DNA from 4 places in the Pseudomonas sp. GW821-FHT03C07 genome. Region 2 is predicted to be linked to each of the others. Evidence: predicted binding sites of a transcription regulator. Region 2 holds the regulator's gene; each other region holds the start of a gene.
The links. The regulator sigma-54, encoded in region 2, starts transcription at its own class of promoters, with help from an activator protein. The targets are predictions, from matches to a motif close to ANTGGCATNNANNTTGCTNT.
Positions count from the first base shown of each region.

Region 1: the regulator sigma-54 is predicted to act here: its motif matches at 5,138-5,157, upstream of AC07VG_RS06690 (flagellar hook-length control protein FliK).
Region 3: the regulator sigma-54 is predicted to act here: its motif matches at 3,607-3,626, upstream of glnA (type I glutamate--ammonia ligase).
Region 4: the regulator sigma-54 is predicted to act here: its motif matches at 4,743-4,762, upstream of AC07VG_RS15460 (CmpA/NrtA family ABC transporter substrate-binding protein).

Region 1 is NZ_JBWKUQ010000003.1:111,390-119,384, reverse strand. Features, by position in the region: gene fliH (flagellar assembly protein FliH) at 10-792, shown strand; gene fliI (flagellar protein export ATPase FliI) at 782-2,140, shown strand; gene fliJ (flagellar export protein FliJ) at 2,147-2,596, shown strand; gene AC07VG_RS06705 (STAS domain-containing protein) at 2,685-2,990, shown strand; gene AC07VG_RS06700 (ATP-binding SpoIIE family protein phosphatase) at 2,996-4,702, shown strand; gene AC07VG_RS06695 (Hpt domain-containing protein) at 4,744-5,088, shown strand; gene AC07VG_RS06690 (flagellar hook-length control protein FliK) at 5,205-6,692, shown strand; gene fliL (flagellar basal body-associated protein FliL) at 6,948-7,454, shown strand; gene fliM (flagellar motor switch protein FliM) at 7,464-7,995, shown strand, end outside.
Region 2 is NZ_JBWKUQ010000012.1:47,641-55,635, forward strand. Features, by position in the region: gene mlaE (lipid asymmetry maintenance ABC transporter permease subunit MlaE) at 1-306, opposite strand, end outside; gene AC07VG_RS21765 (ATP-binding cassette domain-containing protein) at 309-1,118, opposite strand; gene AC07VG_RS21770 (KpsF/GutQ family sugar-phosphate isomerase) at 1,410-2,384, shown strand; gene AC07VG_RS21775 (KdsC family phosphatase) at 2,385-2,909, shown strand; gene lptC (LPS export ABC transporter periplasmic protein LptC) at 2,918-3,490, shown strand; gene lptA (lipopolysaccharide transport periplasmic protein LptA) at 3,477-4,022, shown strand; gene lptB (LPS export ABC transporter ATP-binding protein) at 4,022-4,747, shown strand; gene AC07VG_RS21795 (RNA polymerase factor sigma-54) at 4,935-6,431, shown strand; gene hpf (ribosome hibernation-promoting factor, HPF/YfiA family) at 6,558-6,863, shown strand; gene ptsN (PTS IIA-like nitrogen regulatory protein PtsN) at 6,873-7,337, shown strand; gene rapZ (RNase adapter RapZ) at 7,340-7,995, shown strand, end outside.
Region 3 is NZ_JBWKUQ010000019.1:16,397-24,391, reverse strand. Features, by position in the region: gene AC07VG_RS26895 (DUF4124 domain-containing protein) at 1-94, opposite strand, end outside; gene AC07VG_RS26890 (DUF4124 domain-containing protein) at 102-626, opposite strand; gene AC07VG_RS26885 (chorismate mutase) at 710-1,279, opposite strand; gene AC07VG_RS26880 (cupin domain-containing protein) at 1,511-1,897, opposite strand; gene glnA (type I glutamate--ammonia ligase) at 2,102-3,508, opposite strand; gene thiI (tRNA uracil 4-sulfurtransferase ThiI) at 3,841-5,295, shown strand; gene typA (translational GTPase TypA) at 5,435-7,255, shown strand; gene AC07VG_RS26860 (YkgJ family cysteine cluster protein) at 7,463-7,897, opposite strand.
Region 4 is NZ_JBWKUQ010000007.1:25,221-33,215, reverse strand. Features, by position in the region: gene AC07VG_RS15465 (sulfite reductase subunit alpha) at 458-4,600, shown strand; gene AC07VG_RS15460 (CmpA/NrtA family ABC transporter substrate-binding protein) at 4,806-5,999, shown strand; gene AC07VG_RS15455 (ANTAR domain-containing response regulator) at 6,015-6,590, shown strand; gene AC07VG_RS15450 (nitrate/nitrite transporter) at 6,933-7,995, shown strand, end outside.

The DNA of each region.
Region 1 (7,995 bases), on a different contig from region 2:
GATCAAGCCATGACTGATCCAACCGATCTGATCCGCGCCCGGGACGTGGGCGGTTTTGACCTCTGGTCGCTGCCCAGCTTCGACCCGCATGTCGAAGCACCCGAGCCGGAGCCGGTGGAAGAAGCACCGCTCGAGATGGAGGAAGTGCCGCTGGAGGAAGTCCAGCCGCTGACCCTCGAAGAACTCGAAAGCATTCGCCAGGAAGCCTACAACGAAGGCTTCGCCGTGGGCGAGCGCGAAGGTTTCCACAGTACGCAGCTCAAGGTGCGGCAGGAAGCGGAAGTCGCTCTCAGCGCCAAGCTCAAGTCCCTGGAAGTGTTGATGGGCAATCTGTTCGCGCCCATCGCCGAGCAGGACCGGCAGATCGAGCAGAGCCTGGTGGGCCTGGTCGAGCACATGGTCCGCGAGGTCATCCAGCGTGAACTGAAGACCGATTCCAGCCAGATCGAACATGTCCTGCGCGAAGCCCTCAAGCTGTTGCCGCTGGGCGCCGACAATGTGCGCTTGTACATCAACCCCCAGGATTTCGACCAGATCAAGGCTCTGCGCGAGCGCCACGAGGCCAGTTGGCGGATTGTCGAGGACGAGGCCCTGCTGGCCGGTGGCTGCCGGATCGAAACCGAGCACAGCCGGATCGATGCAACCATCGAAACCCGTATCAGCAAGGCCATCGGACAACTGTTCGATCAACTCCACGAGCAATCCCTGCACCCGGCGATGCCAGACATGGCTCTGGAGCTGGAGGAAGCGCTGGCCACGGTTTCCGAAGCGGACCTGTCCGATGCGTCTTGAGCGCACCAGCTTCGGCAAGCGCATGAGCGGCTACGCCGAAGCCATCGACTTGCCTGGGCAGCCGATCCTCGAAGGGCGCCTGTTGCGCATGGTCGGCCTGACCCTCGAAGCCGAGGGCTTGCGCGCCGCCATGGGCGCACGCTGCATGGTGATCAACGACGACAGCTATCACCCGGTGCAGGTCGAGGCCGAGGTGATGGGTTTTTCCGGCGGCAAGGTGTTTCTGATGCCGGTGGGCAGCGTGGCCGGCATAGCACCAGGCGCCAGGGTCGTGCCGTTGGCCGATACCGGGCGCCTGCCGATGGGTATGAGCATGCTCGGGCGGGTGCTTGACGGTGCCGGCCGTGCCCTCGACGGCAAGGGTGGGATGAAGGCCGAGGACTGGGTGCCGATGGACGGTCCGACCATCAACCCGCTCAACCGCAATCCCATCAGCCAGCCGCTGGACGTGGGCATTCGCTGCATCAATGGTTTGTTGACCGTGGGCCGCGGCCAGCGCCTAGGGCTCTTCGCCGGTACCGGCGTGGGCAAGAGTGTGCTGCTGGGCATGATGACCCGCTTCACCGAGGCCGACATTATCGTCGTCGGCCTGATCGGCGAGCGGGGTCGCGAGGTAAAGGAATTCATCGAGCATATCCTCGGTGAAGAAGGTCTCAAGCGTTCGGTGGTGGTGGCGTCGCCGGCGGATGACGCGCCACTGATGCGTTTGCGCGCGGCCATGTACTGCACACGGATTGCCGAGTATTTCCGCGACAAGGGCAAGAACGTCCTGTTGCTCATGGACTCCCTGACCCGTTTCGCCCAGGCTCAGCGGGAAATCGCCCTGGCTATCGGCGAACCGCCGGCAACCAAGGGTTATCCGCCGTCGGTGTTCGCCAAGCTGCCCAAGCTGGTAGAGCGTGCCGGCAACGCCGAGGCCGGCGGTGGCTCGATCACCGCGTTCTACACCGTGCTGTCCGAAGGCGATGACCAGCAGGACCCGATTGCCGACTCGGCGCGGGGCGTGCTCGACGGGCATATCGTCCTGTCCCGGCGCCTGGCCGAGGAAGGCCATTACCCGGCGATCGATATCGAAGCCTCCATCAGCCGGGTCATGCCCGCGGTGGTCAGTCCCGAGCATATGAGTCGCGCCCAGCACTTCAAGCAGCTCTGGTCACGTTATCAGCAGAGCCGCGACCTGATCAGCGTCGGTGCCTATGTGGCTGGCGGCGACCGTGAGACCGACACCGCGATTGCCCTGCAGCCGGCAATGGTGCAGTACCTGCGCCAGGGCTTGAACGACAATATCAGCCTGGGTGAAAGCGGCGCGCATCTGGCGTCGATCTTCGCTCCCGCGGCGGGCGGTTAATCGATCATGGCCCTGAGTCGCGCCGCGCGCCTGGCCCCGGTGGTCGATATGGCCGAAAGTACCGAGCGCACGGCAGTCCAACGCCTTGGTTATTTCCAGGGCCAGGTGCGGGTCGCGCAGAACAAGCTGGAGGATCTCGAGCGTTTTCGCCTCGAATACCAGGAACAGTGGATCCAGCGTGGCAGCCTCGGGGTCTCCGGCCAATGGTTGTTGGGTTACCAGCAGTTTCTCACCCAGCTGGACACGGCGGTTGGCCAACAGCGCCAGAGTCTGGCCTGGCACCAGAACAATCTCGACAAGGCGCGCGAGGCCTGGCAGCAGGCCTATGCCCGGGTCGAAGGCTTGCGCAAACTGGTGCAACGTTATGTCGACGAGGCGCGCCATTTGGAAGACAAGCGTGAACAGAAGTTGCTGGATGAGTTGTCCCAGCGTTTGCCGCGGCAGAGTCCGTATTGATCTGCAGGAATTTTGACGCTCACGGTTGCCCTACCTTCGGCGGGGTGCTAAACCTTGTACACGTCGCCACTGACAAGGAAGCAGTATCATGGCTGTAGTCGCAGTAGTATCGCCCGATGGCGCAAAATTGACGATCTCCATCAAGGGGCGCTTTGATTTTGGTCGGCATCAGGAATTTCGTGAGTCTTATGAGGGGCTTGCCAGGAAACCGTCGTCCATTGTGGTCGATCTGAAGGAAGCGACCTATCTGGACAGTTCGGCGCTGGGCATGTTGCTCTTGTTGCGCGATCACGCCGGTGGTGATCATTCCGATGTACGAGTGATCAACAGCAACTCGGATGTGCGCAAGATTCTCGCCATCTCCAATTTCGACAAACTCTTCGACATCGGCTGACCTCCATGCAGTCGGGAGCGGAGTCGCTGACGGTACTGATCGCCGAAGATGGCGCGGCTGATCGGTTGTTGCTTTCGAGTATTGTCCGGCGCCAGGGTCATGGGGTGCTGACCGCCAGCAACGGCGCGGAGGCCGTGGCCTTGTTCGAGGCCCAGCGGCCACAGCTGGTGCTGATGGATGCGATGATGCCGGTGATGGACGGTTTCGAGGCGGCGCGGCGGATCAAGGTGCTGGCCGGCGAGTCGCTGGTGCCGATCATCTTCCTGACCTCCATGACCGAAGTCGATGGACTGGTGCGTTGCCTGGAAGCCGGCGGCGACGATTTTCTCGCGAAACCCTACAACCAGGTCATTCTCGGCGCCAAGATCAAGGCCATGGACCGCCTCAGGCGCCTGCAGGACACCGTCCTGCAACAGCGCGACCTGATTGCCCGGCACCATGACTACCTGCTCAACGAGCAGCGGGTGGCCAAGGCTGTGTTCGACAAGGTGGCCCACGCCGGCTGCCTTAGCTCGCCGAATATCCGCTACCTGCAATCACCCTATGCGCTATTCAACGGCGACCTGTTGCTGGCGGCCTATACGCCGGCCGGCGACATGCATGTGCTGCTCGGTGACTTCACCGGCCATGGCCTGCCGGCGGCGGTCGGGGCGATGCCGCTGGCGGAAGTGTTCTACGGCATGACCGCCAAGGGTTATGGCCTGCCGGAAACCCTGCGGGAGATGAATGCCAAGCTCAAGCGCATCCTGCCGGTGGACATGTTCTGTTGCGCCACCTTTGTCTGCCTGAGTCCGCAGCGCCAAGTGGTGGAAGTGTGGAATGGCGGCATGCCGGACGGCTACCTGCACCGGCTCGCCACGGGGGAGCGCCAGCCGCTGGTGGCCCGGCACCTGCCGCTGGGGGTGCTGGGAGCCGAGTTGTTCGACCACCGCACCGATGTCTACCCCATGGCCCACGGTGACCGGGTGTTCCTGCTCTCCGACGGGGTGATCGATACCTGTAACAGCGACGAGCAGTTATTTGGCGTGGAGCGTCTGCACGAGGTCTTCGCGGCCAATCGGCAGCCGGATCGCCTGTTCGAGGATATCCAGGAGGCCTTGCACCGCTTTCGCGGCGAGGCTCGCGACGATGTCAGCATGGTCCAGGTCAGCCTGCCGGCACCGACGCGGCAGTTGCCGAACGCCATGGTCTACTCCGACAGCGGTGAGTCCTGCCCGCTGGACTGGTCGGTGAGCTTCGAGTTCCGCGCGGCCAGCCTCAAGCGCTTCAATCCATTACCCTACATGCTGCAACTGCTGATGGAAGTGCATGGCTTGCGTACGCAGAGCGGCGCGCTCTACAGCGTGCTCGCCGAGCTCTACTCCAACGCCCTGGAACATGGTGTGCTCGGCCTGGATTCGAGCCTCAAGCGCGATGTGAAGGGATTTGCGCAATACTATGAACAGCGCAATCGGCGTCTGCTCGAGCTGGAGGAAGGCTTTGTGCGGGTGCGCCTGCAAGTGATCCCCCTGGGGGCGGGCGGGCGGTTGAGCGTACAGGTCGATGACAGTGGCAATGGTTTTGACGTGGCGAAGGTGATGGAGCGTCCCGTGGCGGTCGACCGGCTGTCCGGGCGTGGTGTCGGGCTGGTGCGCCAGCTCGGTCGCAATGCCTGCTGGTCGGACAATGGGCGCAGTGCCCACGTGGAGTTTTCGTGGGAGGCTCAGGCATAATTCGCAGGTCAGGAGCAGGGAGCGATCAAGTGGACAACGATATGGAGCATCTGGACCGTGATGCACTCAGTGCATTGCAGGACATCATGGAGGATGAGTATCCGCTGTTGCTGGATACCTTTCTCGACGATTCGAGAAAACGTCTGGGGCAGTTGCACCAGGCGAGCAATGCCGTGGACCTCGGAGCGGCGGCCCACAGTTTCAAGGGCAGCAGCAGCAACATGGGCGCGCTGCGCCTGGCCGAGCTTTGTCGTCAACTGGAACAGCTTGCCGGGCAATTGCCGCTGGTGGGTGTCGAAGAACTGATCCACCAGATCGACCATGAATATGAGTTGGTGCGCCGTTATTACGAAACCGAGCGCGAGCGCTTTCCGGTCCGGCCTTAGCCGCATGGGCCCGGTGCCTGGATGGGTTGCATCTGACCCGTCCGGGCAATGTGGCCCGAACCTTGCTATTGCTCCTTGCACTGTACTTACGACCCCTGTGCAGCGGAGACCGTATAATGTCACTCGTCCCTAATTCGCTCCTCCAGGCCAATGCTGCCGTCAAGCCGCAGGCAGACCCTGTCATGCCTGCGCCGACCGCTTTCGCGCCGCCCAAGGACAATGCTTTCAGCTTTGCGCAGGTCTACCAGAGCACCCAGAGCAATCCGGTCAAGGTCGCCTTCAATCCGCTCAAGTCGACGGCGGACAAGGCCCCTGTGCAGCCGTCGAAGCCGGACGCGCCGGCCAGTAACGCCAACAACCAGGATGCCGCCGCGCAGTCGCCGGTTGCCGGTAGCGGCAAATCCTTGCCTGCCGACAAATCCACCAAGGTAGATGGCAAGACGGCGTCCGCCGATGACAAGGGCGCTTCTGACAAGACCGCGACCGCGACCGACGGCACGACGGCCTCGACCGATACCTCGAAGTCCGATGACAAGACCGCTTCCAGCGCTGACGCCAGCACCACGACCGATACTCCGGTCGCCGTGGCGACGCCGGACCCGAGCCTGGACCCGGCGCTGCTCCAGGCTGCCGCGACCCCGCCGACTCCGGCTCCCGCCGCGGCGGCAGCGGTCGATCCGGCAGTGGTCCAGGCGCCGTTGGCGGCAGCGGTCAGCGCCGCGACCGCACCGGCTAACGCGAAGGCCTCGACCGCGGGCGATGATTTCGATCCGGCCGCGGACCCGCTGGACAATCTGCCAGCGGTACGCCTGGCCATGGAGCAGGGCGGTCACGTCTCGAGCGGCAGCCAGACAGCGGCGAAGTCCAGCGACAACAGCAACAGCAACACCAACGCCACTGATTCGACGCTGGCGCAGAACCAGGCCAATAACGTCGTGACGATGCTGGATCAGAAGAGCGATCCCGGCAGCAGCGACCAGGGGGGCGACAAATCCTTCAAGACCCTGATCGATGACGGTCTCAAGGATATCAAGAGCGCTTCCAGCGATACCCGGGTCGATGACTTCGCCAATCGTCTGGCGGCCCTGACCCAGGCGCCCACGCCCAAGAGCGCGAATGCGCTGCCGGTCAACCAGCCGTTGGCGATGCACCAGAGCGGCTGGAGCGAGGAAGTGGTCAATCGGGTCATGTACCTTTCCAGCGCCAACCTCAAGTCGGCGGAAATCCAGTTGCAACCCGCCGAGCTCGGGCGCCTGGATATCAAGGTGAACATGTCGGCCGACCAGCCGACGCAGATCAGTTTCATCAGTGCCCACGCCGGGGTACGCGATGCGCTCGAAGGCAACATGCCGCGTCTGCGCGACATGTTGCAGCAGCAAGGCCTGGGGCAGGCCGATGTCAGCGTTTCCGACCAGGCTCGTGGTTGGGCCGGCCAGGGCCAGGGTGCGCAGCAGCAACAGCAGCAGGCGCACAAAGGTAGCGGCAGTGGCGGTAGCCTCGGTGGCGACAGCCAGGATGACCTGTCGATTGCCGCGGCCAGCGAGGCGGCGGCGGTCAGTTCCAGCGTGGTGGTGGGCTCCAGCGCGGTCGACTACTACGCCTGATCCCAGACGCACTGTAGATCGGTCTTGGCCCTTGACGCGCCATTGCGTTCAGCGTGGTCACTGTGGGAACCGGCTTGCCGGCGATGAGGCCCTTGAGCCTTGCGGCGTTCATCCTGGCGCCATCGCCGGCAAGCTGGCTCCCACAGGTTCCCTGGTATTTCAAAGACTGTATTTCCCTTATGTCCAATCTGGCATAACACTTGCTCCAGCCTTGCCGTGCGACTATGAAAAATCGAATAGTGACGGATTATTGGCATGGCGAAGAGCGAAGCAGCGGTAAAAGAACCCGGCAGTAAAAGCAAACTCAAGCTGATCATCGTCATTGTGCTGGGCGTGCTGCTGGCCATCGGCTTGTCGGTGGGCGCGACCTGGTACTTCATGCACAGTGCCCAGAGCAAACCGGCTCCGGCACCGGTCGAAGCCGCCACCAGCGGCAAGCAGCCGGCGATCTTCGAGCCCATGGCCCCGGCCTTTGTCACCAACTTCAAGGACGCCAGCGGCCGCCAGCGCTATATGCAGGTGAGCATCACCTTGCTGGCGCGTAACCAGGCTGACCTGGAGGCCCTCAAGGTGCACATGCCGGTGATCCGCAACAACCTGGTGATGCTGTTTTCCGGACAGACCTACGAAACTCTCGCGACCCCGGTCGGCCAGGAACTGCTGCGCCAGAAAGCCACTGCCAGCGTGCAGGAAGTGGCACAGAAGGAAGTCGGCAAAGTGGTGGTCGAACAGCTGCTCTTCACTAACTACGTATTGCAGTAGGATCACGACATGGCCGTGCAGGATCTGCTGTCCCAGGATGAGATCGACGCCCTCTTGCATGGCGTCGATGACGGTCTGGTGCAGACCGAAACCGCTGCCGAGCCTGGCAGTGTCAAAAGCTACGACCTGACCAGCCAGGATCGCATCGTCCGCGGACGCATGCCGACCCTGGAGATGATCAACGAACGTTTCGCCCGCTACACCCGTATCAGCATGTTCAACATGCTGCGCCGTTCCGCCGATGTGGCGGTCGGTGGCGTGCAGGTGATGAAATTCGGCGAATACGTGCACTCGCTCTATGTTCCCACCAGCCTCAACCTGGTGAAGATCAAACCGCTGCGCGGCACCGCCCTGTTCATCCTCGACGCCAAGCTGGTGTTCAAGCTGGTGGACAACTTTTTCGGTGGCGATGGCCGCCACGCCAAGATCGAAGGTCGTGAATTCACTCCCACCGAACTGCGGGTGGTGCGCATGGTGCTGGAGCAGGCGTTCATCGACCTCAAGGAAGCCTGGCAGGCGATCATGGAAGTCAATTTCGAGT
Region 2 (7,995 bases):
CTCGCGCAACAGGGTCAGGGCGACCATCTGCCCCACCGCCTGCTCGGAACCGTAGCTGGAGAGGATATTGAAACCCTGCAGAGCCAGGACCATGCCGATGAAGACCCCGGAGACGACAATGATCACCAGGCTCATCACGCCCACGGAATGCAATTGCTTGATCAGCAGCCCGAAGCCGCCGCCGATGCTGCCGCGGCCGAACAGCACATGGGAGAGAAACAGGGTCGAACGACCGAACACGGCGAGCACGTCCAGGCCCGAGCGACCGAACAGACGCACTCTCTCGATAATGGATTTCTTGCGCATTGTCAGCGCTTCCCCAACAGGTCGGTGCGGTAGTCCGGCGCCGGAAAGTGGAACGGTACGGGACCGTCGGGATCGCCCTTCATAAACTGGCGGATACGCGGGTTATCGGCGTTCATCAGTTCTTCCGGGGTACCTTGCCCGAGCACCTCGCCATCACCGACCACATACAGGTAGTCGGCGATGCTGGCGGTTTCGGCCAGATCATGGGAGACCACAATGCTGGTGATGCCCAGGGCGTCATTGAGCAGGCGGATCAAGCGCACGAGTACGCCCATGGCGATCGGGTCCTGACCGACGAACGGTTCGTCGTACATGAGGATCTGCGGGTCCAGGGCAATGGCCCGGGCCAGAGCCACACGACGTTTCATGCCGCCGGACAATTCGTCGGGCATCAGGTCGACCGCCCCGCGCAGGCCTACCGCCTGCAATTTGAGCAGGACAATGTCACGAATCATTTCTTCCGGCAGTTCGGTGTGAACCCGCAGCGGAAAGGCGACGTTCTCGAAAACGTCCAGGTCGGTGAACAGTGCACCGCTCTGGAACAGCACGCCCATGTGCTTGCGCGCATCGAACAGATCGCCGCGCGACAGGGTGGGGAGATTCTGACCATTGACCCAGACTTCGCCGCCGCTAGGGCGCAGTTGCGCGCCTATCAGCCGCAACAGGGTGGTCTTGCCGCACCCGGAAGGCCCCATGATGCCGGTGACCTTGCCTCGCGGGATACGAATGTCGACATTATTGAAGATGCTGCGCGCACCGCGCTTGAAGGTCACACCCTTCAGCTCGACCGCGTAGGCGTTATCGGCGCTCATCTAAACTCCTTGCGATGCGGCCTCGGACTCGGACACCCGGCCTCTCTTGAAAAGAGGCGCATACGTCCTGAGCGGGCCGAACTAGCCGCGAACTATATCACCGCTGATACGAGCCGCCCAAGACCGAAGCCACCCTTGTTCAGGATAAATACAGCCGGGCTTGACAGCTTGCGAGATAAAAACCGAAGGCAAACTCCTACAGCCTCCACGCAAAACGCAATGATCTAGTGTGAGTGGAGAAGTCATTGCCGCTATAATCGCGCCTTTTCATCAGGCTAACCGATTTCTGACATGAGCCAATCCAGCGACCTGATTCAATCAGCACAACGCACCATCCGCCTCGAACGCGAAGCCGTAGAAGGCTTGCTCGCCCACATCGACGCGGATTTCGTACGCGCTTGCGAAATGATTCTGGCCAGCAAGGGCCGTGTGGTCGTGGTCGGCATGGGCAAGTCCGGGCACATCGGCAACAAGATCGCCGCGACCCTGGCCAGTACCGGCACCACGGCGTTTTTCGTGCATCCCGCCGAGGCCAGCCACGGCGACATGGGCATGATCACCCGGGACGACATCATCCTGGCCCTGTCCAACTCCGGCTCCACCGCGGAAATCGTCACCCTGCTGCCCTTGATCAAGCGCCTGGGCATCCAGTTGATCAGCCTGACCGGCAACCCCGACTCGCCGCTGGCCAAGGCCGCCGAAGTCAACCTGAACGTGCATGTCGAGCATGAGGCCTGCCCGCTGAATCTGGCCCCGACCTCCTCCACCACCGCCGCCCTGGTGATGGGCGATGCCCTGGCCGTGGCACTGCTCGAAGCCCGCGGCTTCACCGCCGAGGACTTTGCCTTTTCCCATCCGGGCGGCGCCCTGGGTCGTCGACTGTTGCTGAAAGTGGAAAATGTCATGCATGCCGGCGACGAGTTGCCACAGGTACTGCGCGGCACCCTGCTGAAAGACGCGCTGATGGAAATGACGCGCAAAGGCCTCGGCATGACCGTGATCGTCGAAGCCGACGGGCGCCTGGCCGGGATCTTCACCGACGGCGACCTGCGCCGGACCCTGGACCGCACCATCGACATTCACACGGCCCTGATCGAAGACGTCATGACTCCCCACGGCAAGACCGCACGGGCCGAGATGCTCGCCGCCGAAGCCCTGAAAATCATGGAAGACCACAAGATCAGCGCGCTGGTGGTGATCGACGGCGAAGATCGCCCGGTGGGCGCCCTGAATATGCACGATCTGCTGCGCGCGGGAGTGATGTAAATGAACGACGATCTGTTGCAACGCGGCAAAGCCATCAAGCTGGCGGTCTTCGACGTCGACGGCGTGCTGACCGATGGCCGCCTGTACTTCCTCGAAGACGGCAGCGAATTCAAGTCGTTCAGCACCCTCGACGGCCAGGGCATCAAGATGCTGATGGCCGCCGGCGTGCAAACCGCTATTATCAGCGGTCGCAAGACCGCACTGGTCGAACGCCGCGCGCAGAACCTCGGCATCCCCCATGTCTACCAGGGTCGCGAGGACAAGCTGGTGGTGCTCGACGCCCTGCTCGCCCAGCTCAATCTAAGCTATGAACAGGTCGCCTACCTGGGTGACGACCTGCCGGACCTGCCGGTGATCCGCCGCGTCGGATTGGGCATGGCGGTGGCCAACGCCGCCAGCTTCGTCCGCGAACACGCCCACGGTATTACCCGGGCCCGGGGTGGCGAAGGCGCCGCCCGCGAATTCTGCGAGCTGATCCTGCAAGCCCAGGACAGCCTTGAAGCGGCTCACGCCGCCTACCTGTAGAGCTATTTATGCTGAGCAAGAAAATTCGCAACATTCTGCTGTTCGCTGTCATTGCTGCGATTTTCGCGGCTGTTGGCTACTGGAACATCAGCCCGGAACGCTTCCTCGAGCGCCCGGTGGCGCAGGTCGATGAAACCCAGATCGACTACTACGCTATTAACGCCCACAGCATTCAGTACATGCCGGACGGCCGGGTCCAGTACGACCTGACCGGTGACAAGGTCGAACACCTCAAGGCTTCCGACGTGACCCTGGTGACCAAGCCCGACATGCACATCTACCGTGGCACGGTCTATCCCTGGCACGTCCAGAGCGAGCACGCCGAGGTCAACCCGGACGGCACCGAGATCGAACTGATCGACTCGGTACGGGTGGCGCGCACTGACGAACTACAGCGGGAAGTGATCATTACCAGCAGTCGAATGACAGTATTCCCACAGAAGCAATATGCGCAGACCGAGCAAGCCGTTAGAATCGACGGTGCCGACGGCGTGACCACTGGCAAGGGAATGAAAGCGTATTTGAACGACAGCCGGATACACCTGCTGTCCAATGTAAGAGGACAGTATGAGTCTCGTTAAAACCCTCCCTATTTTGCTTGGCCTGGGTGCGGCACTGGGAAGCGTGAGCGCCTGGGCACTGCCGACCGACAGCCAGCAGCCCATCCGCATCCAAGCCGACGACGCTCAACTGGACGACAAGCAAGGCATCGCCACCTACAAGGGCGATGTGGTCATTACCCAAGGCTCGATGATCGTCAAGGGCAACACCGTGACGCTGACCCGGACCAAGGACGGCGCCATCGACGTGGTGACCTCCGTGGGCAACCTGGCCTACTTCGAGCAACTGCAGAAAGTCGGCGATCCGAAGCCGGTGCAGGGCTATGGCGTGACCATCCAGTACCACGCTCAGCAGAACCGCATCATCCTGATCGACAAGGCCAAGGTGATCAACGACGGCAACACCACCGAAGGCGAGAAAATCGTCTACGACACGGTGAAGCAGATTGCCCAGGCCGGTCGCGCCAACGGTAGCGCGATCACCGCACCGCGCCCACGCATCGACATGGTCATCCAGCCGAAGCAGAAAACCGAACAGCAGAAGGCGCAGTAATGGCAACCCTGAAAGCCCAGCATCTGGCCAAGGCCTACAAAAGTCGCCAGGTGGTGCGTGATGTCAGCCTGTCGATCGACAGCGGGCAGATCGTCGGCTTGCTCGGCCCCAACGGTGCCGGCAAGACCACCTGCTTCTACATGATCGTCGGTCTGGTTCAGGCCGACCAGGGTCGCGTGCTGATCGACGACCAGGACGTCAGCCACCAGCCCATGCACGGCCGCGCGCGCGCCGGGATCGGCTACCTGCCCCAGGAAGCGTCGATTTTCCGCAAACTGTCGGTGGCGGACAACATCATGGCAATCCTCGAGACCCGCAAGGACATCGACAAGAACGCTCGCCGCAAGGAGCTGGAAAGCCTGCTGCAGGAATTCCACATCAGCCACATCCGCGATAACCTCGGTATGAGCCTGTCTGGTGGCGAACGGCGTCGCGTGGAAATTGCCCGCGCCCTGGCCACCGCGCCGAAATTCATCCTGCTCGACGAACCCTTCGCCGGGGTTGACCCGATTTCCGTAGGCGATATCAAACAGATCATCTATCACCTCAAGGCCAAGGGCATCGGTGTATTGATCACCGACCACAACGTCCGCGAGACCTTGGACATCTGCGAAACCGCCTATATCGTCAATGATGGACAGCTGATTGCCGAAGGCGATTCGGCCACCATCCTGGCCAACGAACTGGTCAAGGAAGTCTACCTGGGCCACGAATTCCGCCTGTAAACATCGAGGCAAAGGATCAAGCGCCAGAGCGCGCCCCGTTCAATAAAAACCACACAATTTTTATTGTTACAACGCTCTAGGCAAAGGCTCGGGTTTCAGGCATATAATTTGCTTATGTTTGGCGCCCCGGCGCCCTGTAGAGTGGATGGCGCATGCGCGCCGGCGAATAAGGTGTTAAGCCCCTGCCATGAAACCATCGCTAGTCCTGAGAATGGGCCAGCAGCTGACGATGACACCGCAGCTGCAACAGGCCATCCGCCTGCTCCAATTGTCGACCCTGGACCTTCAGCAGGAAATCCAGGAGGCCCTGGAGTCCAATCCGATGCTCGAACGCCAGGAAGAAGGCGACGACTTCGACAATACCGACCCGCTGGCCGACAACGCCGAGCACAAACCCAACACCGAGGTCGAAGAACCGTCCTACCAGCAGGAAACCGCGCCGACGGTGGACAATCTCGAGGAAGGCGACTGGAACGAGCGCATTCCCAACGAGCTGCCCGTCGACACCGCCTGGGAAGATGTCTACCAGACCAGCGCCAGCAGCCTGCCAAGCAACGATGACGACGAGTGGGACTTCACCACCCGCACCTCGGTCGGCGAGAGCCTGCAGAGCCACCTGCTCTGGCAACTGAACCTGGCACCGATGTCCGACACCGACCGGCTGATCGCCGTAACCCTGATCGACTGCATCAACAATCAGGGCTACCTGGACGAGACCCTCGAGGAAATCCTCGACGCCTTCGACCCGGAGCTGGATATCGAGCTGGACGAGATCGAAGCGGTGCTGCATCGCATCCAGCAATTCGAACCGGCCGGCATCGGCGCGCGCAACCTCGGCGAATGCCTGTTGCTGCAACTGCGCCAGCTGTCGGCCCGCACGCCTTGGCTGGCCGAAGCCCAGCGCCTGGTCAGCGACTACATCGATCTGCTCGGCAGCCGCGACTACAGCCAGTTGATGCGGCGCATGAAGCTCAAGGAAGACGAACTGCGCCAGGTCATCGAACTGGTCCAGAGCCTCAACCCGCGCCCGGGCTCGCAAATCGAGTCCAGCGAAGCCGAATACGTGGTGCCGGACGTGATCGTGCGCAAGGACAACGAGCGCTGGCTGGTGGAACTGAACCAGGAATCGGTACCCCGCCTGCGGGTCAACCCGCAGTACGCCGGTTTTGTCCGGCGTGCCGACACCAGCGCCGACAACACCTTCATGCGCAACCAGTTGCAGGAAGCTCGCTGGTTCATCAAGAGCCTGCAGAGCCGCAACGAAACCCTGATGAAGGTCGCCACCCAGATCGTCGAGCACCAGCGCGGCTTCCTGGAGTACGGTGACGAGGCGATGAAACCGTTGGTCCTGCATGACATCGCCGAAGCGGTGGGCATGCACGAATCGACGATTTCCCGGGTGACCACGCAAAAATTCATGCATACCCCCCGCGGTATCTATGAACTGAAATACTTTTTCTCCAGCCACGTCAGCACCTCCGAAGGCGGCGAATGCTCGTCCACGGCGATCCGCGCGATCATCAAGAAACTGGTTGCAGCGGAAAATCAGAAAAAGCCGTTGAGTGACAGCAAGATCGCTGGTTTACTGGAGGCACAAGGCATTCAGGTGGCCCGTCGTACCGTCGCCAAATACCGTGAGTCCCTGGGGATCGCCCCCTCCAGCGAGCGGAAGCGACTGATGTAGTGGACGGGGCCGCGTTACAGCGTCTGGGCTGCTTTCTGAAAGTCGCCGATCGGTGACTTTCAGGGCGTAGCACTGTGGCAGGCAATCGCCTGCCGCGTTATGCACTGGCAACGAAGGAGAAGCTGTATGCAAGTCAATATCAGTGGACACCAACTGGAAGTGACCGAACCCCTGCGTGCTTACATCGGCGAGAAACTCGACCGACTGGAGCGTCATTTCGACAAGATCACCAACGTACAGGTGACCATGGCCGTCGAAAAACTGAAGCAGAAAATCGAAGCCACCTTGCATATCCACGGCGGTGAAGTGGTCGCCAACGCCGAGCATGACGACATGTATGCGGCGATCGACCTGCTTACCGACAAGTTGGACCGACAACTGAAAAAGCATAAGGAAAAGAACCTGCACCTGCTCCAAGGTACAGGTCGCTGATACCCATCCATGATCCGACTTGAAAGCATCCTGACCCCCGGCCGTTCCTTGGTGAACGTGCCGGGCGGCAGTAAAAAGAAAGCCCTCGAGCAAATTGCCAACCTGATCAGCCAGGAAGTTCCTTATCTGGCGATGCAGGATGTCTTCGACAGCCTGATCGCGCGGGAAAAACTCGGCTCGACCGGTTTCGGCAATGGCATTGCCATCCCGCACTGCCGCCTGAAGGGTTGCGTGGCACCCATCAGCGCCCTGATGCATCTGGACGCCCCCATCGATTTCGATGCCATCGACGGCGCGCCGGTTGACCTGCTGTTCGTCCTGCTGGTCCCGGAAGCCGCCACCGATGCCCACCTGGAGCTGCTACGGCAGATTGCCAGCATGCTCGACCGCAAGGACGTGCGTGACAAGCTGCGCGGTGCAACCTCCAACCAGGCCCTGTATCAGGTGGTCCTGGACGAGCAGAGTGGTCACTGACCATGCGCTTGATCATCGTCAGTGGTCGTTCCGGCTCGGGTAAAAGTACCGCCCTCGATGTCCTCGAGGACAGCGGCTACTACTGCATTGACAACCTACCGGCCGGCCTGTTGCCGGAACTGGCCGAGCGCGCGCTGATCCATACCGAGCTGGCGCAACCGCTGGTGGCCGTTTCCATCGACGCGCGCAACCTGCCCAGCCACCTGTCGCGCTTCCCGGAACTGCTCGATGAAGTGCGCAGCCGGCACATCCAGTGCGATGTGCTGTACCTGGACGCCGACGAAGAAACCCTGCTCAAGCGTTTTTCCGAAACCCGTCGCCGCCACCCGCTGAGCAATGCCAATCGTTCCCTGGCCGAGGCCATTCGCGACGAAAGCAACCTGTTGGGGCCGATCTCGGACCTGGCCGACCTCAAGGTCAATACCACCCACCTGAACCTCTACCAACTGCGCGACACCATCAAGCTGCGCCTGCTGAACCAGCCGGAACCAGGCACCGCCTTCCTGGTCGAATCGTTCGGCTTCAAGCGCGGAATGCCGGTGGATGCCGACCTGGTGTTCGACGTACGTTGCCTGCCCAACCCCTACTGGAAACCGGAATTGCGCGAGCAGTCCGGGCTCGACCAACCGGTGGCCGAATACCTGGCCGCACAAGCCGA
Region 3 (7,995 bases), on a different contig from region 2:
CCTGGCTGTCGGTGTAGGTATAGATCTCGGCCAGCGCCGAGCCGGCGCAAAGCGTCATGAGCAGCGGCAGCAGGCGGATGAAAGCTCGAATCATGAGTGGCTCAAGGCTTGTGCACCCGCTGGACGGTAAAAGGCACGATGGCGCTTTGCTGCACGACCTGTTCGCCCGCCAGAACCTGGACGCCGAGGGTGTGGTCACCGCGGTCGATATTCACCAGTTGCAGGCGCGGCACATTGCTCGGCTGGCCGTAGGGCGCGCCGTCGAGCACCAGGCGCAGCAGATGCTGGCGTTGCAGGCGCGGCTCCATCTTCACGCCGACGGTAAAGGTGCCGTTATTGGCGCGCAGAGCTTCCTGGGTCGGGATGTCCGTCAATTCCAGGGTGCTGTAGGCCGCGCCAGTATTGGCCGGTTTCGCCGCCGAGGTCGCCGGTGTGGGTATCGCCGGCGTGTTCGACTGCTGCAGGCCCACGCTGTTGAGCGGCGGCAGTTCCACGGTCTGCGCGGCGGCACCGTCGGGCGGCTGGTTGCTATAGGCCGTGTTGCCGTTGGCATCGGTGTACTTGTAGATCTGTGCGGCGGCTGGCAAGGCGACGGCCACTAGCAGCAAGAGAAGGCTTCGACCCATGGGCGCTCCCGATAATGGTCCTGGCGGTGACAGCTCGCCCAGATGCTTCAGGGTGTCAGCATAGAGCACAACCTTCAACGGCTTCAGCGCCCGCTGAGGCACAACTCGCCCACGGCGCGAATCAACGCCAGGTCATGGATCTCGTCGGTGCTCAGGATCTGGCGCTCCTGGGCCAGCCAGGTCGGGCACTGCGGGTCCTGCCGGGAGGCGGCGAAGGCAGCGTAGTGTTGCAGCAGGCGGACTTGCAGTTGGTCGAGGGCCGGGCGGATCTGCTTCACCAGGTCGGGCCGGGCGATGGTCGGGGCCTTGCCTGCGGCGTGCCACTTGGCTAGCAGGGCGTATTGCACCAGCTTGTTGGCTTCGATCTGGGCGGCGAGGAATTGGCTGACGTCTTCAGGGTTGAGCTGGTAGGTGGCGGCCTGTTGCGCGGCGTTGGCGATGACTTGCTGCTCGCGCTGGCTGTCCTGGATCGGTTTGCCGCTGTCCCATTTGGTCAGGGCGACCTGATCGGCGATCTCCAGGCGTTCGCTCACGGCCTGGAGCAGGGGCGCCAGGGACGCGGGTGCTGGCGTGGCGTTCGGGGTTGCGGCGCAGGCGCCGGTGCTGAGAAGGATAAGCAGCAGCGGGCTGGCAAGGCGTTTTTTCAGGTGCATGGAGCGAGCTTCGTCCGGAAGGTGGGCACAGGGCCTTGAGTAAACGTCACAAGCGCGGCCTGGCGCCAGCTTCTTTTCATGAAAAAATGTCGACGTGTCCCGGGATGCCATTCGCGGCGGGGGATCTTGAAAGCACCACAAAACCTGTGAGCTGGCTTGCCGGCGATGGGGCCGGCAAGCCTTGCATCACCCTCGCGGACGCCATCGCCGGCAAGCCAGTTCCTACAGGGCTCAGAGGTCCGATTCCGAGAGCGGCACGCCCTCGGTGCCGGCATAGAACACCAGCAGGTCCACCGGAACCGCACCGGTCTTGGCGCGATGCTGGATGTTGACCAGCGCCGCTATTGTGTCGCCCTGTTTCAATAGCGTGTTATGGCCGCCTTCCCGGGTCTCGACCCACACTTCGCCCGACAGGATGTAGGCGGCGCTGGGAATCGGATGGATGTGCCAGCCCAGTTCAGTGTCGGCCGGGATATTGACCTGCAGCAGGGTCAGTTCCGGTGGCCCCTTGGGATAGCGTTCGTAAGGTGTGCCGTCCCAGGAGCTCGTGCTGCGCAGCAGCACCTGAGCGGAGGGCAGGGGCGGGGTTGGTGGCTTGGGTGTCGAGATCGATATCATGTGCTGGTTTCCAGGTTAACGTCCTTGTACCGCGCGTTACACGCGATGCCTGTGGTTCCCGTCACGAGGTCGGGAGTCCAAGTTAACGCCGTGCCGCACCGTCCTGCCAGCCTTGAAACGTTTCAAGAAATCTCGATTTTTGCCCATGAAAAAGGCCACCCGAAGGTGGCCTTTTGTTACGTCGCTTGCGCGAGCGTGACTGGATCAGCAGCTGTAGTACAGCTCGTATTCCAGTGGGTGTACGAAGGTGCGGACCTTGATTTCTTCTTCGCTTTTCAGCTCGATGTAGGTATCGATGAAGTCGTCGCTGAATACGCCGCCTTTGGTCAGGAACGCGCGACCTTTGTCCAGCTCTTCCAGGGCTTCTTTCAGGCTACCGCAAACCTGTGGGATTTCCTTGGCCTCTTCAGGCGGCAGGTCATACAGGTTTTTGTCAGCTGCATCGCCAGGGTGGATCTTGTTCTGGATACCGTCCAGGCCGGCCATCATCAGTGCGGCGAAGGCCAGGTAAGGGTTGGCAGCCGGATCCGGGAAGCGTGCTTCGATACGACGAGCTTTAGGGCTGTTGACGTAAGGAATGCGGATCGAGGCGGAACGGTTGCGTGCCGAGTAGGCCAGCATCACTGGAGCTTCGAAACCTGGGACCAGACGCTTGTAGGAGTTGGTCGACGGGTTGGTGAAGCCGTTCAGGGCCTTGCCGTGCTTGATGATGCCGCCGATGAAGTACAGGGCGGTGTCGGACAGGCCGGCATAGCCTTCGCCAGCGAAGGTGTTCTTGCCATCTTTGGAGATGGACATGTGAACGTGCATACCCGAGCCGTTATCGCCGTACAGCGGTTTTGGCATGAAGGTCGCGGTACGGCCGTAGGCATCCGCCACGTTGTGTACGCAGTACTTCAGGGTCTGGACTTCGTCAGCCTTGTTGACCAGGGTGTTGAACTTCACACCGATTTCGTTCTGGCCGGCAGTCGCCACTTCGTGGTGGTGAACTTCGACGGTCTGGCCCATCTCTTCCAGTGCGTTGCACATGGAGGTACGGATTTCGTGGTCGTGGTCGAACGGTGGAACCGGGAAGTAGCCGCCTTTGATACCTGGACGGTGGCCTTTGTTGCCGCCTTCCACGTCCTGGTCGGACATCCACGAACCTTGTTCGGAGAAGATCTTGAACATGGAACCGGAGATGTCGGACTTGAACTTGACCGAATCGAAGATGAAGAACTCAGGCTCAGGACCGAAGAACGCAGTGTCGCCGATACCGGTCGACTTCAGGTATTCCTCGGCGCGACGGGCGATCGCGCGTGGGTCGCGGTCGTAGCCCTGCATGGTCGAAGGCTCGATCACGTCGCAGACCAGGATCAGGGTCGGCTCTTCGGTGAACGGGTCGAGTACGGCGGTGTTGTCATCCGGCATCAGGATCATGTCGGAGGCTTCGATGCCTTTCCAGCCGGAGATGGAGGAGCCGTCGAACATTTTGCCGATTTCGAAGAATTCGTCATCCAGTGCATCACGGGCCGGCATGGTCACGTGGTGCTGAGTGCCTTTGGTATCAGTGAAGCGCAGATCAATCCATTTAACGTCATGATCTTTGATGAGTTGAACCGACTTCGACATGGTGTCCTCCGGGTGGCTTCGGGCTGGGTAGTGGAGTTAGCCCTGGAAAGAGTGGTGATGCCGGCGCGAATATCGGCCAAGGCAACCTGCCTCACAAGAGAGCAAATTGCATGCCAGTGCCCCGCGATGGGTTTTTTGCCCCAATCTCAAGCGTTGCAGCGAGCATAGGAGAATTTCTGGGCGTTTGTTGCACCATTATGAGTCTAAAATAATTGATGACGACCTGTTTTGGTGCGTGCAAAACCGTCCGCACAATAACTGGTTAAACCTTGAGCAATTTCCGCTATAATCCGCGCCCCCCTTTTTCGGCTGGCCCTTCGCGCGCTGTTTTCATGAAACTTATCGTAAAAGTCTTCCCCGAAATCACCATTAAAAGCCGCCCTGTCCGGATGCGTTTCATCCGCCAGTTGGCCAAGAACATCCGTACCGTGCTCCGTGATCTGGACCCGGCCGTGGTGGTGAACGGCGTGTGGGACAACCTCGAGCTGGAAACCGCGCTGAGCGAGCCCAAGGCCTTGCTGGAGCTGACCGAGCGCCTGTGTTGCATGCCGGGCATCGCGCATTTCCTGCAGGTCGACGAATACCCGTTGGGCGACTTCGACGACATCACCGCCAAGTGCAAGCAGCACTTCGGCGCGGCCCTGCCCGGGAAGATTTTTTCGGTGCGCTGCAAGCGCGCCGGCAAGCACGGTTTCACCTCCATGGACGTGGAGAAATACGTCGGCAGCCAGTTGCGCCGACAGTGCAATGCCGCCGGAATCTCCCTCAAAGAGCCGGAAATCGAAGTGCGAATGGAAATTCGCGACCAACGGTTGTTTGTCATCCACAGCCAGCACAATGGCCTGGGCGGCTACCCGCTGGGTTCCATCGAGCAGACGCTGGTGCTGATGTCCGGCGGTTTCGACTCCACCGTGGCCGCCTATCTGATGATGCGCCGCGGCCTGATGAGCCACTTCTGCTTCTTCAACCTCGGTGGCCGCGCCCATGAGCTGGGAGTGATGGAAGTCGCCCACTTCCTCTGGAAGAAGTACGGCAGCTCCCAGCGGGTGCTGTTTGTCAGCGTGCCATTCGAGGAAGTGCTGGGAGAAATTCTCGGCAAAGTCGATAACAGTCATATGGGCGTAGTATTGAAGCGTATGATGTTGCGCGCTGCTTCCGTCATGGCTGATCGACTGGATATCAGTGCGTTGGTGACCGGCGAAGCGATTTCCCAGGTTTCCAGCCAGACGCTGCCGAACCTGTCGGTGATCGACTGCGTGACCGAGAAGCTGGTGATTCGCCCGCTGATCGCCAGTCACAAGCAGGACATCATCAACCTGGCGAGTGAGATCGGCACGGCGGATTTCGCCAAGCATATGCCGGAATATTGCGGGGTCATTTCGGTGAACCCCAAGACCCACGCCAAGCGCAACCGCGTGGAGTACGAAGAACAACAGTTCGACATGGCGATTCTCGAGCGGGCGCTCGAGCGGGCCAAACTGGTGCCAATCGATCGGGTCATCGACGAACTGGGCCAGGATTTGCAGATCGAAGAAGTCAGCGAAGCGCTGGCTGGTCATATCGTGATCGACATCCGTCACCCGGATGCCCAGGACGAAGACCCGCTGGAGATCGCTGGCATCGAGGTACAAGCGATGCCGTTTTATGCAGTGAACGCTCGTTTCAAGGAACTGGACCCTACTCGCCAGTACCTGTTGTATTGCGACAAAGGCGTGATGAGTCGCCTGCATGCCCACCATTTGCTCAGTGAGGGGCATGCCAATGTGCGCGTTTATCGACCGAGCTAAGTGCCCGGGGCTGTTTGCCTGTGGCTTGCGTCACCGGCCCCCCGACGCCGCCGTCAAGCTGTAACGGCCTTGCCGGACTCTGCTGTAAATCGCTGCCAAGACTTGTCAGCACACCGAATCCTCTGATCGAGATACACAAGTGATCGAAAATCTACGCAACATCGCCATCATTGCTCACGTTGACCATGGTAAGACCACCCTGGTAGACAAACTCTTGCGTCAATCCGGCACCCTGGAGCGCAACGAGCTCAACGACGAGCGCGTGATGGACTCCAACGACCAGGAGAAAGAGCGCGGTATTACCATTCTGGCGAAAAACACCGCCATCAACTGGAACGGCTACCACATCAACATCGTGGACACCCCGGGCCACGCCGACTTCGGCGGCGAAGTTGAACGTGTAATGTCGATGGTTGACTCCGTTCTGCTGCTGGTTGACGCTCAAGACGGCCCTATGCCGCAAACCCGTTTCGTGACCAAGAAGGCCTTCGAAGCCGGCCTGCGTCCAATCGTGGTGATCAACAAGGTCGACCGTCCAGGCGCGCGTCCGGACTGGGTTCTGGACCAGATCTTCGACCTGTTCGACAACCTCGGCGCCACCGAAGAACAGCTGGACTTCAAAGTCGTCTACGCCTCGGCCCTGAACGGTATTGCCGGTCTGGAACACACCGCCATGGCGGAAGACATGACCCCGCTGTACCAGGCCATCGTTGACCACGTTCCAGCGCCACAAGTTGACCGTGACGGCCCGTTCCAGATGCAAATCTCGGCACTGGACTACAACAGCTTCCTGGGTGTTATCGGCGTTGGCCGTATCGCCCGCGGTCGCGTCAAGCCGAACACTCAAGTTGTGGCTATCGACGTTGACGGCAAGAAGCGTAACGGTCGTATCCTCAAGCTGATGGGTCACCACGGTCTGCACCGTATCGACGTTGAAGAAGCAGCTGCCGGCGACATCGTCTGCATCAGCGGCTTCGACCAGCTGTTCATCTCCGACACGCTGTGCGACCCACTGAACGTCGAAGCGATGAAGCCGCTGACCGTTGACGAACCTACCGTTTCCATGACCTTCCAGGTTAACGACTCGCCGTTCTGCGGTCGTGAAGGCAAGTTCGTCACCAGCCGTAACATCAAGGAACGTCTGGACAAGGAACTGCTCTACAACGTTGCCCTGCGCGTTGAAGAAGGCGATACCGCCGACAAGTTCAAAGTCTCCGGCCGTGGTGAGCTGCACCTCTCGGTACTGATCGAAACCATGCGTCGCGAAGGCTTCGAAATGGGTGTCGGTCGTCCGGAAGTGATCATCCGCCTGGTTGACGGCGTCAAGCACGAACCGTACGAAAACGTGACCATCGACCTGCCGGAAGAATCCCAGGGTTCGATCATGGAACAGATCGGTATCCGTAAAGGCGACCTGACCAACATGGTTCCGGATGGCAAGGGCCGTGTGCGCCTTGAGTACAACATCCCGGCTCGTGGCCTGATCGGTTTCCGTAACGAGTTCCTGACCCTGACCTCCGGTGCGGGCATCCTGACCTCGATCTTCGACCGTTACGACGTGATGAAGTCCGGCGACATGTCCGGCCGTCAGAACGGCGTGCTGGTTTCGGTGGCTACCGGTAAGGCTCTGACTTACTCGCTGGAAACCCTGCAAGCGCGCGGCAAACTGTTCCTGGGTCACGGTGAAGACGTGTACGAAGGTCAAATCGTCGGTATCAACAGCCGCGACAACGACCTGGGCGTCAACCCAACCAAAGGCAAGAAGCTCGACAACATGCGTGCTTCGGGTAAAGACGAAACCATCGCTCTGGTTCCGCCTATCCGCTTCACCCTGGAGCAGGCTCTGGAGTTCGTGCAAGAAGACGAACTGTGTGAAGTCACGCCTAAGTCCATCCGTCTTCGCAAGAAGATCCTGGGCGAAAGCGAGCGTACCCGCGCTGCCAAGAAGTCCGGTAACTAAGTCATTTAGTTAGCTGGCAAAAAAAACGCCCCCGACCGCAAGGTCGGGGGCGTTTTTGTTTGTCTGGCTTATGGGGCGTCGCACACCTTGTCAGGGGGGCGATGCTCTTGTGGGAGCGGAGCTTGCCCGCGAAGCTTCTGGGGGCTTCGAAGGCCCCTTCGCGGGCAAGCTCCGCTCCCACAGGGCTGGTGTTTCAAGGGGTGTTGATCAGAAGTTGTACAGCATCTTGTCCGGCGCCGGGCGTTCCGGGGTCTTGGGCTTGTAGGCGCAATAGCCAGGGCGTGGCCCGATTTTTGGATGGTTTCGGCAGGTGTCCGGACGTTTTTCGTAAATGGTGCACAGCCTTGACTTGCGATCCAGGTACAGGCAATCGTTGTTGCTCATGCGCTGCAAGGTGAAGATCTCGGACTTCTGGTTGTAGCGTTCGACGATCCCTTCCTTCTGCAGGCGCTTGGCGATGTTCTTCGGCGGGTCGCCACGCTCGAATTCGTCGACGATGCCGATGCGGATCAGGTCCTTGATCTTGACTTCCACCGGCAAGGTGCAGCAACTGGACATGCAGCCTCCGCACATATGGCTGGAGTACTTCTGCCAGGTTTCGAGGCGGTCGAGTTCCGCGGCGGCGATCAGGGTAGGTTTCATCCGGCTGTTGTCCAGGGTGTATCAGGGCGCGCGATGATACCGGGGCTGGTGGATTTGTGAACAACCTTTTGACGGTTTTTCGTACAAATGCGTCTTTG
Region 4 (7,995 bases), on a different contig from region 2:
CGCAAGGTTCAAGGGCCTCATCGCCGGCAAGCCGGCTCCCACGGGTTACGCGGTGTTTTCAATAGCCCATTTCCTTAGCTGACTGGCGTTGGGAAAAGTTCAAGCCCAGCCAGGCAACAAAGCGCTAAAACAGTGCAACATGACTCGTCTTGCCCCATCACGACGCCGATTTTCATTGCCCTGGGTGGCGCCAGCGCACCGACCTCACCCCATGTCAGCCTTGTCTGCCGCACCCTGCCAGCCGTCACTGATGCAGTTGGCGCGCGCATTGCTAATGCCTGCATAGGCCATCAACGTCGATGGCACTCTATTTCACTCTCCAGGCAACAGTCACGACAAAGGCGCCGTGCCGCTCCCGTTGAAAAACGTGGAGCCGCAGGCGCCTTTTTTCGTTTCCGCCGGACCCGGTTGCCAAGCCGGGACGCATTATCGAGGACGCACCATGACCGATACCCAGGTGGCCAGCAAAACCGTGCGCAGTGTCTGTCCGTATTGCGGCGTGGGGTGCGGCATCGTCATGCAGGTCGAGGACAACCTGATCGTCAAGGTCTCGGGCGACAAGCAACACCCAAGCAACTTCGGGCGTCTGTGCACCAAGGGCAGCACCTGCGGCCAGGCGGTGGCCGACTCCGGGCGCATGGAAAACGCTTTCCTGCGCTCGCAACGCAGTCGCGACCCGGCCCGGGTCGGCATCGACCAGGCCATCAGCGCCACCGCCAGCCGCCTGCGCGGTATCATCGACAGCCATGGCGCGGATGCCGTGGCGCTCTATGTCTCCGGGCAAATGTCCCTGGAAGCCCAGTACCTGGCCAACAAACTGACCAAGGGCTTTATCCGCAGCCGGCATATCGAATCCAACTCGCGCCTGTGCATGGCCAGTGCCGGCAGCGGCTACAAACTGTCGCTGGGGGCCGATGGCCCGCCGGGTTCCTATGAGGACTTCGAGCACAGCGAGCTGTTCCTGGTGATTGGCGCGAATATGGCCGACTGTCACCCGATCCTGTTCCTGCGCCTGCTCGATCGGGTCAAGGCCGGAGCCAAGCTGATCGTCGTCGATCCGCGGCGCACCGGCACCGCCGACAAGGCCGACCTGTTCCTGCAGATCAAGCCGGGCACCGACCTCGCCCTGCTCAATGGCCTGCTGCATCTGCTGGTAAAAAACGGCCACAGCGACCGTGACTTCATCGCCGCCTTCACCGAAGGCTGGGAGGTGATGCCCGACTTCCTCGAGGACTACCCCCCGGCCCGGGTCGCCGAACTGACCGGCCTGGCCGAGGCCGACCTGCACCAGGCCGCGCAGTGGATTGGCCAGGCCGCCAACTGGATGAGCTGCTGGACCATGGGCCTCAACCAGAGCGTGCAAGGCACCTGGCACACCAATGCGCTGTGCAACCTGCACCTGGCCACCGGCACCCTCTGCCGTCCTGGCAGTGGGCCGTTTTCCCTGACCGGGCAACCCAACGCCATGGGCGGACGCGAGATGGGCTACATGGGCCCCGGCCTGCCGGGCCAGCGCTCGGCGCTGGTGGCCAGCGACCGCGCCTTTATCGAGCAGCTGTGGCGTCTGCCCCCCGGCAGCCTGCGCGCCGAAGCCGGCGAAGGCACGGTGGCGATGTTCGAGGCCATGCGTGCCGGCAGCATCAAGGCCTGCTGGATTATCTGCACCAACCCGGTGGCCAGCGTCCCCAACCGACAGAACGTCATCGAGGCGCTGCAAGCCGCCGAACTGGTCATCAGCCAGGACGCCTACCTGGATACCGAAACCAACCGCTACGCCGATATCCTCCTGCCCGGCGCCCTGTGGGCCGAGGCGCAAGGCGTGATGATTAACTCCGAACGCAACCTGACCCTGATGCAGCAGGCCGTGCAGCCACCCGGCGAGACCCTCCCCGACTGGCAGATCATCGCCCGCGTGGCCTGCGAAATGGGCTATGCCGAGGCCTTCAGCTATGACAGCGCCGAGGCGGTGTTCGAGGAGATCAAGCAGGCCTGGAATCCCAAGACCGGCTATGACCTGCGCGGCGCCAGCTATGCCCGCCTGCGCGAGCAGCCGCTGCAATGGCCCTGTGCCGAGGCGCAGGGGCCCACGCGCAATCCGATCCGCTACCTCAACAACGGCCTCAGCCAGGCGCTGAAATACGCCCAGGACGGCCAGCAACCGGCGATCGCCTTCCCCACCGAAAGCGGCAAGGCACAGTTCTTTGCCCGGCCGCACCTGATGCCGGCGGAAATGCCCGACGAGGCATTCCCGCTGGTGCTCAACACCGGGCGGGTGCAGCACCAATGGCACACCCTGACCAAGACAGGCAAGGTGCCGACCCTGAACAAGCTCAACCCCGGCCCCTTCGTGGAAATTCATCCCGACGACGCCACTCGCCTGGGCATCCAGGAACGCGGCCCGGTGCAGATCCGTTCGCGGCGGGGCCGCGCGGTGCTGCCGGCGGTGATCACCGACCGGGTCCGACCGGGCAACTGTTTCGCGCCCTTTCATTGGAACGATGTGTTCGGCGATGACCTGGCGATCAACGCCGTCACCAGCGACGCCATCGACCCGCTGTCGCTACAACCAGCGTTCAAGTTCTCTGCGGTGAACCTGCTGGCCCTGGCCCCGGAGCCCGCCAGCCTTATACCCGAGGGCGCGCTGGCCGGCACCTCGACTGTCGCCCCGGAGGGCTTTTCGTCCATGCAGATCAACGCCTTTGCTCGCCTGCTCAACCTCGATATCCCGGCAGAACTGAGCCTGGCCAGCGACGAGCGCCTGTACATGCAGGGCTACCTGCTGGGCCTGCGCAGCGCCGAGGCCCAGACACCGGGGGTACCCACCCTCCCCGCCAGCGCGCCCTTTGGCGCCGACAAACGCCTGCTGCTGGATGGCCTGCTGGCCGGGCTGTTTTCCCGTACGACGAGCACCGCGCTGGAACCGCAGACGACCGCCACGGTTCCAGCACCAACTGCCGAATGGCTGGTGCTCTGGGCCTCACAAACCGGCAACAGCGAAGAGCTGGCCCAGGCCTGCGCCAAGCGTCTGGACGCCGCCGGCCAACGGACCTGCCTGCGCGCCATGGACGAGGCCGGCCTTGACGACCTGCGCGCCGCCAGCAGCGTGTTGCTGGTCACCAGCACCTTCGGCGACGGCGACCCACCGGACAACGCCGCGGGTTTCTGGCAGACGCTGCAAGGAGCCCAGGACCAGGCCCTGGCGCAAAGCCGCTACAGCGTACTGGCCCTGGGCGACACCAATTACGATCAGTTCTGCGGTTTCGGCCGCAAGCTCGACGAGCGCTTGAGCGAACTCGGCGCTGAACGCCTGCTGCCGCGCCTGGAGTGCGAACAGGATGCCCAGCAAGCCGTCGAACCCTGGCTTACCACCCTGTGCACGGCACTCAGCGGCCCATCAGCGCCTCCGGTCGCACTCCCGACAATCGTCGCCAGCGCTGCCGTGTCGGCAACCGCGCAGCCGGCTCGGACCGACGTCGGCAGCCCCTACAGCCGTCATCACCCATTGCACGCCCGCCTCCTGCACAACCAGGTGCTGAATGCCCCGGGCGCGGAAAAGGAAACCCGGCACCTGGTGTTCGACCTCGCCGACCAGGACTTCCCCTACCAGGCCGGCGATGCCCTCGGCGTCTGGCCAAGCAACTGCGCGGAGGCGGTCGACAAGCTGCTGGATATCCTGCAGTTGGACGGCGACAACCTGGTCACGCTCAAGGACAAGGCGCCGATGACGCTGCGCGAGGCCCTGCTCGACCACCTGGACATCACTCGCATCACTCCGGAGATCCTCCGTCGGGTCTGCGGGCTTTGCGCCAGCCCCTGGCTGGATGAGTTGCAGGAGGAAGCCAATCAGGCCCGGCTCAAGGACTGGCTCTGGGGCCGGCAATTGCTCGACCTGCTGCACGAGTTCCCCATCAGCCTTGGCGCCAACCAGTTGATCAGCCTGCTCAAGCCTTTGCAGCCGCGCCTGTACTCGATTTCTTCCAGCGCGAAAGTCACCCCGAGCCAGGTGCACCTGACGGTTTCCACGGTGCGCTACCGGCATGGCGAGCAGATCCGCGGCGGGGTCTGTTCGACCTTTCTCGCCGATCGTGCCGCCACGACCGGGGCACGCCTGTTTATCCAGCGCACCACGCACTTCCGGGTCCCGCAGGACCCACGCACGCCGCTGATCATGATCGGCCCCGGCACCGGCATCGCGCCGTTTCGCGCCTTCCTGCAGGAACGCCAGGCCCAGGGCGCCGAAGGCAAGAACTGGTTGTTTTTCGGCGAGCAACGCGCCGCCAGCGACTTCTACTACCGCGAGGAGCTCGACGCCTGGCTGCTCAGCGGTCACCTGAGCCGCCTGGACACCGCCTTCTCCCGCGACCAGACTGAAAAGATCTACGTACAGCAGCGCATGCTCGAAGCCGGTGCGCAGTTCTGGAGCTGGCTGGAGCAAGGCGCCAGCGTCTATGTCTGTGGCGATGCCAGCCGCATGGCCAAGGACGTCGATGCCGCGTTGAAGAAGATCGTCCAGGTCCACGGGCGGATGAGCGGCGGTGCCGCGGGTTTGTATGTCAGTGCCCTGAGCAAGGATCGACGGTATCTGCGCGATGTCTATTGAGTGGCACCGTGTAACCGTAGCTACGCGGTCACTGTGGGCCGGCTTGCCGGCGGTGGGGCCGGCGAGTCTTGCCGCGATCTTGCGGACGTCATCGCCGGCAAGCCGCCTCCCACAAGGGCCCTGTGCGGCATGACTCACAGCTATCGGCATAACTCTTGCTCCGCCTTGTGACAGGCGTCAGCCCTACAGCTTCAGGAATCACCGCATGAACAACGATTTGGCAAGGTCCCCTCTGGCCTGGGTAGCAGGCAGTGATGCCCCGGAAAAGAACGTACTCAACCTCGGCTATATGCCCTTGAGCGACAGCGCCTCCCTGGTGGTCGCGGCCACCCAGGGCTTCGCCCAGCCCTACGGCCTGACACTGAATCTGCAACGCCAGAATTCCTGGGCCGGCCTGAGCGACAAACTGGTCAGCGGCGAACTGGATGCCGCCCATGGCCTGTACGGGATGATCTACGCCATCCAACTGGGTATCAGCGGCACACCGGCCACCGACATGGCGGTGCTGATGGGCCTGAACCAGAACGGTCAAAGCATCAACCTCTCGCAACCGCTCAAGGACGCCGGCGTCACCAGCGCCCAGGCGCTGCAACAACGTGCCCGCAGCGGTCAGGCCAAACTGACCTTCGCCCAGACCTATCCCACCGGCACCCATGCCATGTGGTTGTATTACTGGCTGGCCAGCCAGGGGATCCACCCTTTGGAAGACGTCAACAGCGTGGTGGTGCCGCCACCGCAGATGCTCGAACACCTGCAAGCCGGGCGCATCGACGGCTTCTGTGTCGGTGAACCCTGGGCCGCCCACGCCGTCGAGCAGGGCCAGGGCTTTACCCTGGCCACCAGCCAGGCGATCTGGCCGGACCATCCGGAAAAGGTCCTGGCCTGCACCCGCGCCTTCGTCGAACAGTATCCCAACACCGCGCAAGCGCTGGTGATGGCAATCCTCGAGGCCAGCCGCTTTATCGAGGAGAGCCAGGAAAACCGCCGTGGCACCGCGCAATTGCTCAGTGGCCGCGACTACCTCGATGCGCCGCTGGCAAGCATCGAGCCACGCCTGCTGGGCAGCTACAACGACGGTCTCGGCCGGCACTGGCAAGACCCCCACGCCCTGAGCTTCCATGCTCGAGGCACGGCCAACTACCCGTACCTCTCCGACGGCATGTGGTTCATGACCCAGTTCCGCCGCTGGGGCCTGCTGCATGCGGCGCCGGATTACCTGGGCGTGGCGCGCCAGGTCCAGCAACTCGATCTCTATCGTCGCGCCGCGACCGCCCTGGACATCCCCGTGCCCAGCGCACCGATGCGCAGCAGCCAACTGCTCGACGGCCAACTCTGGGACGGCTCCGCCCCGGAAGCCTATGCCCGCGGTTTTGCCCTGCATGCCCTCAATGATCACTGACGGGAGCTGGCCGCCATGTTGAAAATCCTGCTGATCAACGACACCTCGAAAAAACTCGGGCGCCTGCGCACGGCCTTGAGCGAAGCGGGTTTCGAGGTGATTGACGAATCCGGCCTGACCATTGACCTGCCCGCGCGGGTCGAGGCGGTGCGCCCGGATGTGCTGCTGATCGACACCGACTCGCCCAGCCGCGACGTGCTCGAACAGGTGGTGCTGCTGAGTCGCAACCAACCGCGCCCGATCGTCATGTTTACCGACGAGCACGACCCTGCGGTGATGCGCCAGGCGATCAAGGCCGGAGTCAGTGCCTATATCGTCGAAGGCATCCAGTCCCAGCGCCTGCAGCCGATCATGGAGGTGGCCATGGCTCGTTTCGAAAGCGACCAGCACCTGCGTGCGCAGTTGCAGGCCCGCGACCAGCAGATTGCCGAGCGCAAGCGCATCGAAATGGCCAAGGGACTGCTGATGAAGATGAAGGGTTGCGACGAGGAAGCCGCCCATACCCTGATGCGCCGCCAGGCCATGAGCAAGCAGCAGAAACTGATCCAGGTCGCCGAACAGGTGATCGCCATGAGCGAACTGCTCGACTGAGACGCACCGCAACGCAGCACGGTCTGGCCAGCAGGCTGCGTTGTGGGGCACGCCCCTCTCCCTCTCTGCCTGCAACCTGCCGGCAACGCCCTCGAAAGGCCGCGCTTGAGCCTCGAATGGGCGCGGACTGAAAACTGGCACACATAGTGCTCAGACAATACCCGGTAGCCAACGGCGGCTGCCCCACCCCCGACAAAGACGTCGCAATCCCTACGTGAAAACGAGCAGGGATGCGGCGTTTTTGCGTTTTTGGCGTCGGCAAATGGGGACCAGCGGCCGGTGAACATCACCCGCCCGCAGACCCCGTGCCGTCACTGAACCCTTTGGCAGATGAGGTGTTAAATGCACAACAGTTTCTGGAAAGCCGGCCATACACCGACCCTGTTCGCGGCGTTCTTGTATTTCGACCTGAGTTTCATGGTCTGGTACCTGCTCGGGCCACTGGCGGTGCAGATCGCCACCGACCTGCAACTGACCACGCAACAGCGTGGCTTCATGGTTGCCACGCCGATCCTGGCCGGCGCCTTCCTGCGCTTTATCATGGGCATGCTCGCCGACCAGTTGTCCCCGAAAACCGCCGGCATCATCGGCCAGGTGATTGTCATCGTGGCCTTGCTGGTGGCTTGGCAACTGGGCATCCACAGCTATCAGCAGGCGCTGCTGCTGGGCGTCTGCCTGGGCATGGCCGGGGCCTCCTTCGCCGTGGCCCTGCCCCTGGCCTCGCAATGGTATCCGCCGCAACACCAGGGCAAAGCCATGGGCATCGCCGGGGCCGGTAACTCGGGCACCGTGATCGCCGCCCTGGCGGCACCGCTGCTGGCCGCGGCCTTTGGCTGGAGCAACGTGTTCGGCCTGGCCCTGATCCCCCTGGTGTTGACCCTGGTACTGTTCAGCCTGCTGGCCCGCAACGCACCCAACCGCAGCAAGGCCAAATCCATGGCCGACTACCTGACCACTCTCGGCGACCGTGACAGCTGGTGGTTCATGTTTTTCTACAGCGTCACCTTCGGCGGCTTTATCGGTCTGGCCAGCGCCCTGCCCGGTTACTTCCACGACCAGTACGGCCTCGACCCGCAAACCGCCGGCTACTACACCGCTGCCTGCGTCTTCGCCGGCAGCCTGATGCGCCCGTTGGGCGGAGCCCTGGCGGACCGCTTCGGTGGTATTCGCGCCCTGCTCGGCACCTACGCCATTGCCACCCTGTGCATCGGCGCGGTGGGTTTCCACCTGTCCAGCTCGGTGGCGGCCCTGGCACTGTTCGTCACTGCCATGCTCGGCCTCGGCGCCGGCAACGGTGCGGTGTTCCAACTGGTACCGCAGCGCTTTACCAAGGAGATCGGTGTGATGACCGGCCTGGTTGGCATGGCCGGCGGTATCGGCGGCTTCCTTCTCGCGGCAGGCCTCG